2 regions of the Roseobacter sp. OBYS 0001 genome follow, and region 2 is predicted to be linked to the other one. Evidence: riboswitches for the same ligand, from Rfam matches in the RefSeq annotation. Region 2 holds a riboswitch; the other holds the start of a gene.
What was found. Region 2 has a riboswitch for cobalamin ahead of K5Q35_RS14790 (DUF1636 domain-containing protein). Riboswitches for the same ligand answer to the same signal wherever they lie in the genome.

Region 1 (4,210 bases), on a different contig from region 2:
ACCCTTTGCGCTGCACAGCGTTTGTTCGACATAGGTATCGACCGACAGCGGGTGTTTCAGCGCCGTGATATTGGCCAGTCGCAAGCCGGGCAGCCGGCCCTCGGGCCCGCCCCCCTTGCGCCACGCCTCCGCCAAAGCACCGAGGTCTGAATCAGACAGGCTGAGCACAACCAGATCGGCGGGCGTCTGCCCCAGATCGGTTGGCGTTTCCGTCTCTTCCAGACCATGGCTTTCGCGAAAGACGACATGCATGGCAGGTTACTCGGCAGCCGCAGGGACAGGGACCAACACGGATTGCACCGCCTCATAGCTCACGTCATCATGTTCAGCGATCACGACCAACCGGCCCCGGCGCGGTTCATTCTCCGCCCAAGGGCGGTCAAACTGATGGCGCACGCGCGCGCCCACCGCCTGCACCAAGAGCCGCATAGGTTTACCGACAACGGAGGCATAGCCTTTGACGCGCAGGATATTCTGCTCCTTGGCCAGGACCTCGATGCGGGCAACCAGTTCGGCCGGATCGGACACTTCGGGAATCTCCACCACGATGGATTCAAAATCGTCATGTTCGTGATCATCATGCCCATCATGATGCGAGGGGCGCGCGTCCATATCGTCTTCGGCGGCGGCCTCCAGCCCCAGAATGACGCGCGGATCAATCAGCCCTTCAGCAACCTCAATCACCGGGATCGGGCGCGGGCTGCGCGCGGCGATTTCCTCTTTGGCTTTGGCCACGCCTTCGGCACCGGCCAGATCGGGCTTGGTCAGCAGGATAATATCCGCGCAGGAAATCTGGTCTTCAAAGACCTCGGACAAGGGCGTGTCATGATCAAGGCTTTCATCCGCAAGGCGCTGCGCGTCCACCGCCGCCACATTCGACGCAAAGCGGCCCGCGGCCACAGCCTCGGCATCGGCCAGCGCAATGACGCCATCCACCGTGATTTTCGAACGGATATCCGGCCAGTCAAACGCCTTGAGCAGCGGTTTCGGCAGGGCAAGGCCAGAGGTTTCAATCACGATGTGCTCCGGACGCGGCTCCAACGCCATGAGCGCTTCGATGGTCGGGATGAAATCATCCGCGACTGTGCAGCAGATGCAGCCGTTCGCAAGTTCCATGATGTTTTCTGCCGGGCAATCCGGGATCGCACAGCCTTTGAGGATTTCACCATCCACGCCCACATCGCCAAATTCATTCACCACAACCGCCAGACGTTTGCCGCCGGGGTTCTGAATGAGGTGCGAAATCAGCGTGGTTTTCCCGGAGCCGAGAAACCCGGTGATCACCGTGACGGGAAGTTTTGCAAGATCAGCCATTGTTGTCCTCCAGCGGCGGTATGCGCGCGATACAGTTACGTTTGAAATGTTCCGGGCGGGTGCGCCACGGGATCAGACCATCACTGGTCTCATGATAAAGGGCGGCCCCCTCTATCAGCGTGTCCAGATGCGACGCCTCATGCAGGTTTCCGTACAGATAGGTCCATTTGGCCCCGCCCCCCCGCAGCGCGACGGAACACCCGGAATCGCAGTTTTGCAAACATTCCACCGCCCGCAGTTCCAGCCCCTCGGGCAGACCGCGCGATTGCAATTCATCAAACAAGCGCTGGCCCGGACGTTCGCCGTCGTCGGTGACGTCGGTGCCGCGTTTGCATTTGATGCACACCAGTATCTCTGTGCGCTCACCCATGGGGGCGGCCAGTGCAGGTTACATCATTGTCCGTTAAAACAGCATGTGCCGTCATCATATCATTCCTTTCCGGAGCACCCCGCCCGGTCTTATGTTGCGTTTGTGATGGCAGGTCTCCTGGCTCGCGGGTCACCGCGCCTCTTTTGCCTTCCCAACCCGTCTTTCGGTCAGTGGCGTGCGACAGAGGCACTCTTCGCTTACAGTTGCGGGGGCAGCCACGGCATTTCACCGCGTTCCCTTTTATGTCCCGGCCTGAACCGGAACAACCATCGTGCCCTGCATTTTCCAGCGATGGCGTGGGAAGTCAATGGCGCACCGCCTTGTCCGGCGATTATCGCTTTCTGATTGGCCAACTGGCGGTAGAGTACGCGTGTTTCACCACGCCACAGGGTGCCGCCAGATACCCGCGTGACAGCGGATAACGAGGCTGCAACTATAACCATCAGAAAACACGCCGGTGTTCAGACCGCCGGCCCCACATTCGGAGGCCATGTGCCAAACACACTGACAAGCCGCGCGGATCGGATGCACATGCGCGTTTCGTATCGCGCAATCGTCGCTTTGTTCCGCCGGGTCGCCGCCACATGAGCGGTATCCTCACATTAAACACCGGCTCGTCATCGCTGAAATTCGGGCTTTACCGGGATGCGCCGGAACCCCAGATGCTGCTCTACGGTCAAGTCGATGAAATTGGCGACAACGCACGATTGATCCTGAACACCAGCGGGGAAAAAACCAAACAGAAGGTATCGGCCCCCACGCCCGCTGCCGCGCTGGATCATGTTATCAAGGCGCTGGCACCGCATATAACCGGGTTGCCCATCCACGGGGTGGGCCACAGGATTGTGCATGGCGGCACGGATTTTACGAAACCCACGCTGCTGACCGGCGATGTAATGGCGGCGCTTGCCCGGTTCAACCCGCTCGCACCGCTCCATCAGCCCCATAACCTGGCCGGGGTTGAAGCGGCGCGCGCGGCCTTTCCGGATTCTGTTCAGATCGGGTGTTTTGACACGGCGTTTCACCGGGGCCATCCGTGGGTCAATGACACCTTTGCCCTGCCGCGCGCCTTTTATGACGAAGGTGTGCGGCGCTACGGGTTTCACGGGGTCAGCTATGAATACATCACTGGGGTCATCAAAACCACCTACCCCGACCTGCACAAAGGGCGGCTGGTGATTGCGCATCTGGGCAACGGGGCGTCTATGTGTGCGATTACCAACGGAAAAAGCGTCGGGTCCACCATGGGATTTTCGGCATTGGATGGTTTGCCCATGGGCACCCGCTGCGGCCAGATCGACCCCGGTGTGGTGCTGTATCTGCTCACGCAAAAGGGCATGGCCCCCCTTGAAGTGATGGAAATGCTCTATTCCAAAAGCGGGCTGTTGGGCCTGTCGGGGATCACCAGCGATATGCGCGAACTTCTGGCCTCGGATGATCCGCAGGCGCGCGAAGCAATCGACTACTACGTATTCCGCGCCCGGCGCGAAATCGGGGCGCTGACGGCGGTGCTGGGGGGGATTGATGCGCTGATCTTCTGCGGGGGCATCGGTGAAAACGCAGCCCCTATCCGCAGCCGCATCGTTGAGGGGCTGGAGTACCTGAACATTACGGTTGACCCGAAGCAAAACCAGCGCAATGCGCGCGATATCGGCACGGGATCAACACGCGTGATGGTCATCCCGACGGATGAGGAACGCATCATCGCGCGCGCGGTTCATGCGGCAATATCATAGGGCATGACGCCTTGGGCCGGATCAATCACAACACGGGGCCGATGGTGGCGATGACATTGTGCCAGATGCGTTCGTGTCGGGGCCATCCGCGCACCGCTTCAAGCAGCACAGGATCGGATTGCGCGATATACCCGGCCTGCCTGTCACAGACCGCTTGCGTGATGCGGGCGTCCTGCAAAAGCACGTTGTTTTCATAGTTCAGATCGAAACTGCGCAAATCCAGATTGGAGGAGCCGATCAGCGTCACTTTATCGTCTATTGTCAGCGTCTTGGCATGGAGCAGCCCCGCTTTGAACTCGTGGATATGACACCCGGATGACAGCAGCCTGCGATAATAGCTGCGGCTGGCGGCGGCGACAATCCAGCTGTCATTCTTTTGCGGAAAGATCAGCGTTACACGCACGCCGCGATGGGCCGCCGCACAGAGCGCATCCAAAACCGTCGCATCCGGCACGAAATAAGGTGTGGTCAGCGTTATCGTGCTCTGCGCGCAGTTGAAAAGGCTGGAAAACAACTGCGGTGTTGCGCCGTTGCGTTCTGTCGGGCCATCCCCGATTGCATGGGCCGGGAAGCCGGGGGAACGACACTCGACCTTCAAGGCACCGGGATCGAATGCTTCGCCGGTGGCCTGCATCCAATCGCTGATGAACAGCAATTGGTTCTGCGCAACCACGGGCCCCTGAAAGCGCAGCATGATGTCCACCCATGGCCCAAACCGGGCCTTTGGCAGAAACTCCGGATCGGCACAGTTGCGGCTGCCACAATAGGTGATGTCGCCGTCAATGACGGT
Region 2 (4,210 bases):
GTGAAGGGCTTGGTCATGCAACCGATTTCACCAATCATACCCGGCTTGATGACCTGCGCGGCCATTTGGTTGAAACCTGCCTGAAAGCGGCTTCGCCCAGACGTCACGGGCACCAGCACGCCTGCCGGTCGCAGGACCGGGCTGATATAGTCGCCAACCTGCAGGCTGAGTTGCTCAACCCGACCGGTCACACCCGCATAGACCACGGTTTTTTCCAGTTCGGCGTTGGCCGCATCAAACTGTGCCAGCGCGTTGTCTTTCTGCGCCGGTATCAGGGAATCGATCCGTTCCTGCGTCTCGGCCTGTTGCGCGATGGCGGCATCACGCTGCGCTGAGCGTTGCGCGACAAGGTTTTCAAAGCGGTCGATTTCAGCAAGGCGCACGGCGGTCGAACCCTGATCGCGCAGGGTCACATTGCGCTCTAATTCCTCTTCCGCCTGCCTCAGGGCCGCGGTGGCCCCGGCGATGGATGCAATCGCTTCGGTCAAATCGGTTTGCGCCACTTTCAAGGACGCATCAGCCTCAGCAATCATTGCCTTTGCGGCTTCGACCTGTGCGCGTTGCGAGTGGTCTTCCAACCGGAATATCGGCTGGCCGAGGTTCACCAATTCGTTGTTCTTGACGTAGATTTCCAATACCCGGCCCCCGGCCTGCGGCAATATCGTGACGGTGCGAAAATAGGACACAACGGAATTTGTGGCCGGGTGAAAATAAAACAGCGTCGTAATCACGGTGAGTGCCATGATCGCGCATCCGGTTATGCCCCACCTGAGTTCATACCAGACACTGAAGAGGTTGATTTCGATGCCTATTCTCTTGCCCTGCCGGAACCGGCGGTAAAGATAATCAGGCAAGATCGTGAACAGCGCGCAGATCAGTGTCTCAAGCATCAGAGGTTTCTTTCGGGGTCGGCGTCACCGGCGTTTCGCTGTTTTGGGATGTTTGCGCGTTGGGCGCCGCATCGCGCGACCCGTTTCGATCAATCGCATCGGCAATGGCGCGCAGCGGGCTGCTGAAATCGGGAAACTGGAAACCGGCCACAAGGATCGCGGCCACCCAGAACAGCCCGTTATGCGTAAACAGGGCAAGCAAGGACAAGATGCCAACCAGTTGGAACTGCGGGTGGTTCGATTTATGCGCCAGCTTTTCCGGTATCGCATGCAGCGTGAAATAGGCCACACCGATCAGGATTACGACACCGACCGTAAAAATGACCATGAAAGTAAAAAGGTAATCACTGCCGTCAGCCGCCGCTACATATTTGGGAATATGCCCGGTCGCCATGGGGTGAAGCGTTGCAGGTTCCATGCGTTCTCCAAAGTGGTACCACAGACGCAGACCACTTCGGGCCCAAGATACCAGAACCTACATAGCGAGAAATCTGCTGGCATTGCAATGCCGCGTCTCGGGTTGCCCGCACGACACGGTAACCCGCACAGAGTTTAGCTTGACGCGGGTCGGAATCTCGGGGAAGGGTTGGGAGATGGTGTTCGGCAAGTCAAAAGCAAACCGGACTGAAAAGGGAATACGGTGCGGCGTTCTTAGCAGACGCCAAATCCGTGACTGCCCCCGCAACTGTAAGCGGCGAGCGACCCCGATGATCACCACTGGATGCATCTGCATCCGGGAAGGATCGGGCAAGCTGCGACCCGCGAGTCAGGAGACCTGCCATCATTGATGTAACTTCAACCCGGGCGGGGTGTCCGGACAGGAGGTCATGATGGATTTACGGGCCAACCCGTTGAAAAGTACATGTCCCAAAGTGCACCCTGCGCAATCGCGGAGGGCGACATGGGAACACCGACACATAGAATAACAATCTGCACATCCTGCCGACATAAAGCCACCGACTGTAAACCGGGCTATGAGCTGATTGCCAGACTGCGCGCGGCGATTGCTGCTGCGGGTGACAGCGTCACCGAAGAGTTCGAGATTTCCGGCGTTGCCTGTATGGCAGGCTGTGATCGCCCCTGCACGGTTGCCTATCATGGGACGCGCAAGGCGACCTATCTTTTTGGCGACATAGAGCCGGAGACGGATATCGCTGATCTGGTCCGTTTTGCACGTGATTACGCACTGCTGGAGGACGGGTGGTGTTCGTCGGTTGATCGTCCTGGCAAATTACGTAAATCCACGCTTGCGCGTGTGCCTGCGGCCATCATTGCGCTGGAAGACAGCGATGTGCGTGTCTCATGAACGCCACGGACCTCGTCGCAGAGAACATCAGTTGGGCGCCGCGCCGCAAAGAGCCGCTCTTGCTGCAACCGACCAGTTTTCGCGCCGCACCCGGCAGCGTGATGGGCGTTGTCGGCCCAAATGGGGCGGGTAAATCCACGCTGTTGCGTCTGCTCTACCGGTATCAGGCGCCGCTGAGTGGCCAAATCAGGATCGGTGGAGACGACATCTGGTCGATCCCACCGCGCGCCGCTGCGCGAAAGGTTGCGGCGGTTTTGCAGGAACAGCCGTCGTCCTTTGGACTGACAGTGCGCGAAATCGTGACGCTGGGTCGCGCACCGCACCGCCTTGGTTTTGCCACCGCAGGCGCAAAAGATGCGCAGATCGTTGAGGCCGCACTTGATACGCTGAACCTGAGCGATTTGGCAGATCGGGACCTCGCCAACCTGTCGGGCGGTGAACGCCAGCGGGTCATGGTGGCCCGCGCCCTAGCGCAAGAGCCTCAGGTGCTGGTGCTGGATGAGCCGACCAACCATCTGGACATCCGCCATCAGCTTGAGGTGCTCGCCCTCATTCGCGCGCTGGATGTGACGATCATCGTCTCTCTGCACGATTTGAATGTCGCGGCGGATGTCTGTGATACCATTCTGCTGCTCGAAAACGGACATACGCGTGGCGTGGGGCCGCCTGATGCGGTGCTCACTGCGCATAGTGTTTCGAACGTATTTGCGGTTGAGGCGCGCGCAGAACAGCTTAGTCCGAGCAAGACCAAACACTTATCCTTCCACCTTCCGCATTAAGGCAAGCACACGATGAAGCCGACACGTATACTTTCTTCCCTGTTTATGATCCTGATGGGCACCGGCGCGCTGGCGCAGACAACGGTGCAAAGCTGCAATCGAACCGTCACCTTCGACGCGCCGCCGAAGGCTGCGATTTCCAACGACGTCAACCTGACCGAGATGATGCTGGTCCTTGGGCTGGCGGACCGGATGGTGGGTTATACGGGTATCTCCGGCTGGAAAACGCTGGATGCGGAAATGACGGCGGGTGTCGAAGCCCTGCCCGAATTATCCGCCAAATACCCCAGCAAGGAAGTGCTGATCGGGGCGGATGCTGATTTCTTCTTTGCAGGTTGGAACTACGGCATGAAAGTGGGCGGTGAAGTGACGCCCGAAACGTTGGAGCCCTTTGGCATCAAGGTCTACGAGCTTACCGAAAGCTGCATTCACATCGGTGAGAAAGCCGCCGTCAGCATGGAAGATATGTATGCCGATCTGCTGAACCTCGGCGCGATCTTTGATGTATCCGAAAAGGCGGAGGCACTGGTGGCAGGCTACCGCGCGGAACTGGACAGCTTCACCGCGTCATTGTCGCCCCTCAGCACCCCGCCGCGCGTATTTGTCTATGACAGCGGCGAAGACGTGCCCTTTACCGCCGGGCGCTATGCGATGCCGAATGCGCTGATCGAGGCTGCCGGTGGGGTCAATATCATGAACGGTCTGGAGAAAAGCTGGGCGGCGGTTGGATGGGAAACCGTTGTCGAGCGCAACCCCGAAGTGATCGTTATCGTCAACTACGGCGATGTCACGGCGGCGCAAAAACGCGCGTTCATGATGTCCAATCCTGCTTTTGCACAGCTTGATGCGGTCAGGAACGACCGTTTCGTAACGCTGGAATATGTCGAGGCGACACCGGGTCCACGCAACATCGCCGCCGTCAAAACGCTTGCTGCGGCTTTACGGGCGGAGTGAACCCTATGGCAAAGACCGCAGCAGCACGATCCGGGCAATCTGCGGTCTATCCTGTCGCAATGATGTGCGGTTGGATCCTTTTGCTGCTATCGCTGACGATGGCGGTCAGCATTGGCGCTGTTTCGATCCCCTTTTCGACAGTCTGGGGGGTGGTGGTGAATAATACAATTGACACGTCTTTTGTCGGCGACTGGTCAGCAGGACGCGAAGCAATTGTTTGGGACATCCGGTTTCCACGCGCTTTGCTGGCCTGTTTCGTCGGCGCGGGGCTGGCGATGGTG

Region 1: linked by a shared signal. The riboswitch ahead of K5Q35_RS14100 (DUF1636 domain-containing protein) and the one ahead of K5Q35_RS14790 (DUF1636 domain-containing protein) in region 2 are both predicted to bind cobalamin.

The regions. Positions count from the first base shown of each region.
Region 1 covers NZ_BPES01000006.1:182,419-186,628, reverse strand. Annotated here, with positions in the region: gene cobN (cobaltochelatase subunit CobN) at 1-252, opposite strand, end outside; gene cobW (cobalamin biosynthesis protein CobW) at 259-1,314, opposite strand; gene K5Q35_RS14100 (DUF1636 domain-containing protein) at 1,307-1,684, opposite strand; cobalamin riboswitch at 1,774-1,970, opposite strand; gene K5Q35_RS14095 (acetate/propionate family kinase) at 2,269-3,420, shown strand; gene cls (cardiolipin synthase) at 3,446-4,210, opposite strand, start outside.
Region 2 covers NZ_BPES01000007.1:107,194-111,403, forward strand. Annotated here, with positions in the region: gene K5Q35_RS14780 (HlyD family secretion protein) at 1-890, opposite strand, end outside; gene K5Q35_RS14785 (hypothetical protein) at 883-1,308, opposite strand; cobalamin riboswitch at 1,468-1,688, shown strand; gene K5Q35_RS14790 (DUF1636 domain-containing protein) at 1,792-2,196, shown strand; gene K5Q35_RS14795 (ABC transporter ATP-binding protein) at 2,193-2,975, shown strand; gene K5Q35_RS14800 (ABC transporter substrate-binding protein) at 2,988-3,929, shown strand; gene K5Q35_RS14805 (FecCD family ABC transporter permease) at 3,989-4,210, shown strand, end outside.